One region of the Lysinibacillus sp. NPDC096382 genome, then DNA from elsewhere that is predicted to be linked to it. Evidence: riboswitches for the same ligand, from Rfam matches in the RefSeq annotation. Region 1 holds a riboswitch; the other holds the start of a gene.
What was found. Region 1 has a riboswitch for FMN ahead of ribE (riboflavin synthase). Riboswitches for the same ligand answer to the same signal wherever they lie in the genome.
Positions count from the first base shown of each region.

Region 2: another riboswitch for FMN. It lies ahead of ACIQZA_RS02465 (ECF transporter S component); the one in region 1 lies ahead of ribE (riboflavin synthase).

Region 1 covers NZ_JBIWFC010000014.1:109,548-114,863, forward strand. The annotation lists gene ACIQZA_RS18190 (spore germination protein) at 1-327, opposite strand, end outside; gene ribH (6,7-dimethyl-8-ribityllumazine synthase) at 511-978, opposite strand; partial or broken gene ribB (3,4-dihydroxy-2-butanone-4-phosphate synthase) at 1,030-1,623, opposite strand; gene ribE (riboflavin synthase) at 1,759-2,397, opposite strand; FMN riboswitch at 2,539-2,664, opposite strand; FMN riboswitch at 2,790-2,915, opposite strand; gene ACIQZA_RS18210 (SDR family NAD(P)-dependent oxidoreductase) at 3,114-3,692, opposite strand; gene ACIQZA_RS18215 (YibE/F family protein) at 4,058-5,185, shown strand; gene ACIQZA_RS18220 (YibE/F family protein) at 5,182-5,316, shown strand, end outside.
Region 2 covers NZ_JBIWFC010000001.1:516,671-521,986, reverse strand. The annotation lists gene ACIQZA_RS02475 (SH3 domain-containing protein) at 1-1,317, opposite strand, end outside; gene ACIQZA_RS02470 (hypothetical protein) at 1,760-1,966, opposite strand; gene ACIQZA_RS02465 (ECF transporter S component) at 2,354-2,938, opposite strand; FMN riboswitch at 3,161-3,358, opposite strand; gene ACIQZA_RS02460 (RNA polymerase subunit sigma) at 3,611-4,915, opposite strand; gene sigX (RNA polymerase sigma factor SigX) at 4,912-5,316, opposite strand, start outside.

The DNA.
Region 1 (5,316 bases):
CGAATACAACAAATTCAGATTTTCAAAATATAGTAAAACATGCCCTTTATAGACTCTAGTCATCGCATCATCTTTACTTGTTATTCTTTGAAGATGGGGAATGTGTAAATTATTTTGTATATGTTCCTCTAACAATTCCTCCGATTTTCCAGTAAATAATGATTGTACTCGTTGTACAATAACAGTCTGGAGTAACCGCTCATCCATCATCCCTTCACATTTTATCAAATGTACTTTATGTTGCTGAAATAAATATTCTTGGAATATTACATCAGCAGAGCGTTGAAATAGTGACTTCAAAGATTTCAAATTTAATTCTTGTTGCATTGAAGAAATATCCCTCATCTCCTACTGAGCCAGCTCCTAATTAGTACATTTATGAGTAATAACACAAATACACTTACGGCTATTTTCCCCATGGTCTAAAAAAATATTCAAGAAAACTTTAATGTTCTAATGCTTTTTCAGAATAATTCACCTACGAAATTTTCATACTATTATTAGAAAAACTTATCCAATCATCTTCTTTAAATTTGCCATTTCAATAGCAGACATTGCTGCATCATAGCCTTTATTTCCTGATTTAGTCCCTGCGCGCTCAATCGCTTGTTCAATACTTTCTGTAGTAACAATGCCAAAAATAACAGGTACATTTGTAGTTAGTGATACATTAGCAATTCCTTTTGCTGATTCATTACATACATAATCATAATGTGTTGTTGAGCCACGGATTACTGTACCTAATCCAATTATTGCATCATATTTCTTTGTTTCGGCTAACTGTTTTGCAATGAATGGAACTTCAAATGCACCAGGAACCCATGCTACATCGATAGAATTCTCATCCACACCATGACGCTTTAAACCATCTAATGCACCGTCTAATAATTTGCTTGTAATAAATTCGTTGAAACGACCAACTACTACTGCTATTTTTAAATCCGTACCAATTAATTGTGCTTCAAATGTTTTACCCATTGTTCTTTTCTCCTTTTATATAGACATTTTATTTTCTTCCATTATTTGTTGACGACGATAAGTGGCCAATGCTTCTATGGAAATCATTTTTAAATGATGTAGCGCTGCATATTTAACAAGGTCATTAAAGCGTAGCATTTTGCCATTGTCCCCCATAATTTCACAAATAATGCCCGCAGGAATACTATGACATAGCTTGGCCAAATCAATTGTAGCTTCTGTATGTCCTCTACGCTCTAATACACCATTTTCCTTTGCAATTAACGGGAATACATGACCGGGTCTACGAAAATCCGCAGCTTTCGCTTGTGGTTCTAGCATTTTTTGTATAGTCATTGCCCGTTCAAAGGCACTAATTCCAGTCGTTGTATCTACATGATCTATACTAACGGTAAATGCCGTTTGATGATTATCTGTATTAATACTAACCATAGGCTTTAATGCTAATTTTTGTGCAAGATCCTGTGAAATCGGCGTACAAATAAGACCTCTTCCATAAGTCGCCATAAAGTTAATTGTTTCTGGGGTCATAAATTCCGCAAGTGCGAGTAAGTCCCCTTCGTTTTCTCGGTCCTCGTCATCTACTACAATGATCATCTTCCCTTGTTTTAAATCCTCTATTGCTTCATCAATTGAATGTAGCAATATCGCCACCTCCAGTTCGTAAAATGTATTATATCCATTATGCCTCGGCATAATTGCGTCAGGAATCTTTAACTTCTTTAAAGCAGATGTTTGGACTTCTGTACCTGTCGCTACAAAAATAATTGCTGAAAGAAGTCAAAATCCGTTTTTTGCTAAGAAGTCTCTTGAGATGGTTGGTGGTTCCTGTCCACGCTTAAGTTGATGCAAAATGTATTTTCCAACTAAATCGGTTTCTATATTGACGAGATCACCAATTTTTTTCATACCTAAAATAGTTTCCTTGTATGTGTGAGGTATCAGTGATACTGTGATACCGTTTTTCTCGACATGAAAAAGTGTTAGACTCGTTCCGTCAATTGTGATGGAGCCCTTTGGCATACAGTAGCTCGTTAACCCCTTCGATAGTTCAATATCAATATAGACTGCATTTGCTAATGGTCGCTTACGCACTATTTTCCCTACCCCGTCTACATGTCCGGATACAAAATGACCACCGAAACGTCCATTAGCTGACATAGCGCGCTCTAAATTTACCGGATCTCCAACTGCGAGCTGCTGTAAATTTGTTGCGCTCACTGTTTCAGGCATTACATCCATCGTTAGCTCTTGTTCATTAAAATATATCACTGTTAAACAAACACCATTGACCGCTATACTGTCTCCGAGCTTTACGTCCTCTACCATTTTCTTTGAAATAACGGTAATTTTCATACTTTGACGATCGCTTTGCATGGTTTTTACGGTACCAATATCCTCAACAATTCCTGTAAACATTTTTTCACCTACTTTCATTCATTTAATAATTTCCGTTCAAACAAAAAACCCCTTAAATAAAAGGGGTTTGGGAGTTTATCTACATAAGACGTCAACAAATAAACCTCATGGATATAATTTTTTTCCATAGGCTGTCATCTCATCGTTCTTCTCCCATCCAGACTGTCACTGTCGGTTTTGGATTTGCACCAAATCAGCTTGCGCTCACGGACTTTGAATTTCTTCATCACCGCCGATTGGGAATTTCACCCTACCCCGAAGAACTACTGCTATTCAATTTTTTAGCCAAATAAAACAAAAACTACTTCCCGACTATAAAATGGGAAGTAGTTAACATAAAAGCATACTCAAACAAACCTTATAAACTCAAGCGAATTTAAAAAGCTCACACTTTTACCCTTCTCCCATCCAGACTATAACTGTCGGTTTTGGATTTGCACCAAATCAGCTTGCGCTCACGGACTTTGAATTTCTTCATCACCGCCGATTGGGAATTTCACCCTACCCTGAAGGATATTTTTATTTAGCTATTTCTTACGATAACACTATTTTATTTTATTATCCAGATAATTCTTAATAAAAAATTTTTCTCTAACTAATTTCGCTTTCGTAAATTTGTACTGACGTTGGGTTTTCTCTTGAAATGAAGATAATACAGCCATCGCCTTTGGTCATTATAAAAGACCAAAGGCGTAACTGTTTAAAAAGGCAATAAATTATACAGTTAAACTACCATCAACAGAGACAACAGTACCAGCCATGAAGCTTGCTTTATCTGAAGCTAAGAATAGGACCACTTCTGCTACTTCTTCTGGTTCACCATGGCGTCCCATGCGTACACGTGCCATTTCTTCTGGTACGTATCCTGTTTTTTCAAGCGTTTCACCAACACTATGGAATAATGGTGTAACGATACCACCTGGACACACAGCATTAACACGAACACCTTTATTTGCATACTCGATTGCTGCACCTTTCGTTAAACCAATACCTGCATGTTTACTCGCGGAGTATACAGCAATACTGTGCTCTAGACGAATACCTGCAGATGAAGCAGTATTTATAATTGCCCCTTTGCCCTGTTTTTCCATTACTGGAATGACATATTTCATACCTAGGAAAATACCTTTTACATTGATATCCATATAACGATCGTATTCTTCTAATTCAACCGTTGTAAATGGTGCAAACTTTTGAATGATGCCAGCGTTATTGAATAATACATCGATACGGCCATACGTGTTTATAGCTTGCTGTACGTAATTGTGAACATCCTCTACTTTAGAAACATCCACTAGAACGAATATCCCTTCAATAGGAACACACCCCAATCTCTTCTGTAATAATGGCAACTTTCCGACATAATATTTCTCTATAAGAAATATTCATTGATTTTCACCCTTGCATTACTAAACTTACATTAATAAATAACAGTAGTTTAATTAAGCAATAACTAACTTAGAATAATAAAAGCCATATTAGAAGCAACTCTATAATTAAGGAACCTCTTGTCATTTAGCACGTTACTGTATAATGGCATTTTTTTATCTGCTTGACATTAAAAAATAATAGTGATATTGTGAGTCATTGTTCTTGTCAACGTTAACAATGAACGCAACGAATATGATTAGATTCCCTTCTCACATTGGAGGTTTTTTTATTGCAAAACATCTTGAAAAAAAAATCCTTTAACAAAGGTATATTTTATACTTTTATCGCAATTTGCTTTATCGCTTCTGTTTTTTTCGTTTATCACAATGAAGCATTTTATGACCGTCCAATTGCAGAAGTTATAAAAACGGAATTAAAAGAATCAAACCCTGTTACCGATATGTATGAAAATGAAGATCATTTATATATTCAGCAAATTACAGCTGTATTAAAAAATGGTGAAAAAAAAGGTAAGCTTATTCATTTTACCAATGAGTATTCAGCATCTGGAGCCTTTGATCAAGAGTACCATGTTGGAAATAAATTATTTGTTTCTATTAAAGCAAATACAAACAAAAATGGAGATTTAACTGGGGCTATTTTAGACGTAAAACGTGATCAGTTTGTCTTGATAGTGGCGTGGATTTTTATTGTTGCTTTGCTGATTGTTGGTAAAAAACAAGGGTTATTTTCAATCATCAGTTTAATTGTAAATTCTCTTGTATTATCCTACGCTTTAGATTTATATATATATTCCAATATAAATTTGATATTTATTAGCGGGGTATGTGTTCTTTTATTTACGGTCATTTCTTTAATTCTCATTAACGGCTTGAATGAGAAAACATATGCAGGGATTGTTGCAACACTTATCGGAACATTTATTTCGCTATTGATTAGCGCTTTAGTTCTGTGGATCACAAACGAGAACGGACTTCGATATGAAGAAATGCAATTTTTAACGCGCCCATATCGAGTGATTTTTATGGCTGGGTTATTTATTGGAGCACTAGGAGCTGTAATGGACGTCTCCATCACAATGGCTTCTTCAATGTTTGCTTTATTCGAGCAAAACCAAGATATATCTGACCAAGCACTGAAAACCTCAGGAATTGATATCGGGAAAGACATTATGGGAACGATTACAAGTATTTTGTTTTTTGTTTATATTTGTGGCTCAATCCCTATGTTGATTTTATATTTGAAAAACTCTTATCCATTAGGGCAAACACTTTCCATGAACCTTTCATTAGAATTAGCTAGGGCCCTAGCAGGTGGAATCGGTGTTGTCTTAACGATTCCGATCAGTTTATACACTTCTATTTTTTTCATTAATCGAAAGAGGGCAAAACAATGAATGTATTAGTATGGTTAACTGCCATTTTATTCATTTTAATGATTGTTATTGGTGGGAAAAAAGGTGTACGATCTTTTCTATCTTTATTTTTAAACTTTGGAGTGCTCTTTATAACTATCTTTTTAATGACC
Region 2 (5,316 bases), on a different contig from region 1:
ATCCTTACCTGCAATGGCTTGTTTGGATGCTGTGTTTGCACCTAGAACTGGTAGAGAGTATTTTGTAGCCAGTCGGTAGTTTACGTCACCATACCATGTAGTATTAGCATTCGTTGAAGCTAGTTCTGATGGTTTGAAGTAACGGAATAGGATAGTTAACATTTGGTTTTCCGTTAAGTTAGTGTACGGTTTAAGTAAGTTTTCGTACTTGCCTGTTGATGGGTTTTTCACGTTTAGGTAACCACTTATGATACCGATGTTGACTGCCCACTTAAAATCCTCAGCCCAGTATTGGTTTGCATTGTAATCAGCAAACTTTGATACATCAACGTTTCCCGTTGTTGGCGGTGTTACTGGAGGTGTTGGCGTTGGTGTTGAAGCTGAGTAGTTTAAATAACTTGATGCTACATACCCCTTTGTCCCGTCATTTCTTTTCACAGGATACCAAACAAAATGGTTTTTCTTCGTTGATACTTCTTCATATTCAAAAGGACCCGTAATGGTAACAATTTCGCCTTCACGTAAAGTACCCATAGAAGGACTATCAATAGAAGGTCTTGTCCTAAATTTTACGTTAGTTGTTGTTGCACTAACTTTCTGATTTGTTTTAAAAAAATACTTTGATTTTGTTAATGGTACATCAAATTTATAGTTCATCGCTGAAAATTTAATATTTTCCTTGCTGTTAGAATCATATTGAAAATGTTCGCGTTTAAAAGGCAGCTCTGTTAAGTCTATTAATTCCAGTTTCTCAATAATTCGGAGAATTCTTTCTTGATAGGCATTTGCATTTCTTTCATCAGTTGCTTGGACAATTGGACTATTTACTGGTTTAGTACCGTTATAAGCCATGATAGCGAAGTACCAATGTTCCAATACATCTCTTTCCCCACCGTTGATGCTAGGCAAATCCTTCCGCTTAAACATATTATCTAGAGTCTTTACACCAGCTTGAATATTATAGACAATATCGCTTTTTAGTCTATCTTGATCGTAGCCAGCTTGATTTGTAATTTGCATAATGCCAATTCCATTATCAGCTGTCACAATCGCTTCACCATTACTATCGAAATGACGCCAATTTCCACTTTCACCTTCCGCTATTGCCTTCACAATTTCAGGTGGAACATCATAACTCAGTGCTGTTTCGGTTAACAAACAGTTCATTGTGGAATAATCAGGGTTTACATTCGATGCCGAATCATACTCACATGTATTTGCAATATTATTAGCTAATACATTTTTATCTATGTTTATAGATAGAGAGAGGGTACCAATGGCAATAACACTAATCAATGGTTTCAATATCTTTTTCATATGTGATTATTACACTTCCTTTCATATTTTTTAAAGTTAAAAGATTCAAATATATGTTATCATAAACCCAATATTTGAGATAGGGGTAATAGTCAATCTTTCCTTCATTTAACACTTTTGAGCGATAAATAATAGCTCCAACATATATTGTTTAATTTTAATTCGGTGAAAAGTTTGTAAATAGTGATTGTTGGATTTTTACTTTTTTTCGCGAAATAGGTAAGCTTCCTAAAGTCCCTTGAAACAAGCCCAAGCAAAATCTATCAACTCTTACAAGCTCGTTAAATGGCTCTGTAAGCTTGCTACGATTGTTGTTGTAAGCTGACTCAAAGTTGAAACAATTGAGTTACTTTGGAATCTAAAAGCAACATACCAAAATGTCACCTTCGCACTTTAGTGGTATATAAAAAGAGGGAGGAATTACCTTCCCTTATGTATGATTTTATAGGTATTGCTCTTTAGCAAAAGAACCATCTTTCTTCGAAACCTTTCTATCAACCTCAATCAAACCTGCTAGTTCTAAATTCTGAATCAATGCACGAATTCTTCTCTCTTTAAAACCAACAACGTCAATAATCTCATTGTTGAATACAGTTGCAGGAGCATAACCAAACATCTTGCTACGATATTTCAGATAACAGTAAATCAAAAACCCATCAACCCCGATTTCATCACACAATACACAACGAGTAAATTCAAATACACTTATAGGTAATGTATCATCCCTTGAGAACATTAGACCTTCTTTTCCCTTTCGATTGTATTGTAGAAGTGGTTTCTTACATGTATATCGCCCACTATATCTTTTAAAAAATTCCTTCGATTGAGATTCGTCAATATCATCTGATAATTGTGTTACCTTAATACCATCTTTCCCTGTTAGGTCAGTGTATATTGCTTAAATTCTGTAACTCTTTCTCATCTAAAAAATCTGCAATTGCAAATTTAAGCAACAAAAAAACACCTCCTAGACTTTAACAGTCCAATAAGGTGTCATTACTTGAACACTATCCTAAATCATACTTTATTCTCGAAATTAACTCATATACATGGAACGCTGATGATGAATCCATTTACGCATTGTTGTGAATAGTAATGCCATGATGATGGTAATTAAAATACCTTTCACAATGTTAAATGGCAAAATACCAGCTACGATCATTTTATATAGTGAATCACCTACAACAGGCTCCATACCTAAAAAGTAAGTGTACATAGGTAAAAATACAACATAGTTAAGAATGCTCATTCCTACTGCCATTACAATTGTTCCAACAGCTAAACCTCCGATAAGGCCTTTAACTGTTTTGGAGCGATTAAACACAAAGCTCACTGGTAGAATAAATAAAATACCTGTTGCAAAGTTCGCAATATGTCCTACCGGTACTCCCGTTGGCGTGCCTGAGAAAACCCAGTCCAACACATTTTTAAATAATTCTACTAAAATACCGGCTATAGGTCCCATAGTAATCGCCGCTAGTAATGCTGGCATATCACTGAAGTCCACTTCCAAAAACGCTGGAAACGGCGGAATCGGGAAATTAAAAAGCATTAATAAAAACGAAATACTGCTCAGCATGCCAATCGTAATATACGATTGAAGTTTAACATTTTTCTTCATAGAAAACTCTCTCCTCTTTGCTGATTCAATCTCGCAAGAAGAAAGGTTACGACCTAATCGATCATCATCATGAAAAAACCCTTATGCAAAAGAGCATAAGGGAGAATAGGCAAGATTAAAAAACGCCATTAATTAACTATTTTCTGAGCATACGCTGCGTGAAATCACATCGAAAAAACGCTCGTACATAGTTAAATTCATAACAATGAATGACGATCGTACCTCCATCTTCTCCCATCCAGACTTTAACTGTCGGCCTTGGAATTGCACCAAGTCAGCCATGCAAAAAATCATTTGCACAGGTCGCGGGCTGAAGAGCCTTTCGTAAATCATGCGAGCTAATATGTCTTAAAGGAAACATTAGCGATTTACAACTCTATTACCGCCGGTCGGGATTTTCACCCTGCCCCGAAGATGAATCATTATTTTTTTGTTTCATAGCCTTACTATAATGAATTATTAGAGAAAAGTAAATAGCTTTGCTTAAAAAAATCCGATTAAACTTGTATGCTTTAATCACGTAAAAGTAGCTTAAGTCCATATTCATCTCATTCTAGAGGTGAGAGACACTTCTGTACAGGACGCTTTGCTTTCGCTACAAAAAAAATAATAGAGCATTCATGCACATATAGCGGCGAGAATGCTCCAAATATTTATTTGTTGTTAGGCTGTTTATGGCATATATCGTTTATTGGCTCCTACAGGCTTTGGCAAGAATTTCTTTAAATCAAATCCCTCCCAGCTTTCCTGTACAACATTGTCTAGACGTATTTGTTGATCAAAACTTGCAGCAGTAAGCATCATAGCTTCTATCATTTGAGTTGCCCGAACAGTATCCATGGTCGTTAAATCAAGCGGCTCATCAAATGTAACAATAACACCTTCTGCTACTTCTTTCACAGTGTATGTTAAATTTTCCGGTACAACTGGAACGTATACATCATCATTTTTATTTCGCATAACGGTAAGCGCTTCTGTTACAGTGGAAAAAGTTTTACGAGTATCGGGTGATAAATATTCAGCTCCATTTTCATCTTTATATAAATAATAATTAAAATGATTTGAGCTTGTTAAGACCATAGGCTTACTTGACTCTTCATCCTTAGAAAATTTGTAGGCTGTACCATCAGAATTTTCAAACTCAACATCTTTATACTCTGAATCTGAGAATGTATCCTGTAAAGTGTCTAAATATTCATTCGTATCTGCTGAAGCAACATCATAATCATTTTTCTTCGGCAATACATGAACTAGTTTATCGCCCTTCTCCTTTAATTCTCCTTTATATGGATGATAGTTAGTAAAACCATTTGCTTTCTCATCAATTTGCGGCGCATACTTTTCATACATTTGTAATGTTGTAGGCTTTCTCTTCGGAAAATCAGTAGCAACTCGTTCATTTGGAATGATATACGTCATCGGTACGCTATTCTTATCACGATTTGCCAAACCAATATGAAACACTACTGCATCTGTTAAATCTTCCTCATAAACAGATGATCGTAGAGACATGATCCTTGAATGTTCTGCTACGATGTTGTTGGATTCCATCATCTTATCGTGGTTGACAGAGCTTTTCGCTACATGACTGTCTGGCGATGTTGAATATTGAGAGGTTTCAGGCGCATTAGCCTGGTCTATTTTTGCATCATTATGATTTAGCAACGTCGAGCTTGTAAATACTGTTAAAGCGAAAACTGCTGCAACACTCATAAAGATCGGCCATTTATGAACTTTCTTCTTTGTTGCTGTCTCTGTACTTTCTTGTTGTGTAGGATTACCATGTTGTTGCTCTTGTGATATTATTTCATCATCTATTGGTTGTTGTATAGCTCCTTGAAGATGGGTATTATCCTGCAAGCGAGCATCTGTCAGTAATCGATTTAATATTTCTTCTTTCGAACGGCGGTCAGAAAGCTTAGGGGCATTATTTAATAGATGCTCAAGTTGGTCATCATCAAATTGGTTATGTGTCATTGCCATTTCGCCTCCTGTTCTCTAACCTGTTGTAGCTGTTGCCTTAAAAATTTAATAGCACGGTGCTGAGTAGTTTTTACCTTCGCTTCTGTCCAATCTAGTATTTGTGCAGTTTCTGCAATCGATAAATCTTGAAAGTAGCGCATAATAATGACCATTTTTTGATCACCAGTACAGTGTTCAAGCGCTGATTGTACCTGTATAAATTCATCACTGGCCTGCAGCACGTCTTCCGGTGATGGTGTGGTTGAATGCAGCTGTTCCGTTTCCCAATCAAAAAAATCAAGTGAATGTTTTTGGCGTACAGCCTGCTTTCTAAAATGATCAATAGCGACATTTTTAGCAATAGCAAAAAGCCAAGTCTTTTCGCTACTATTTCCTGCGAATTGATCATATGAGCG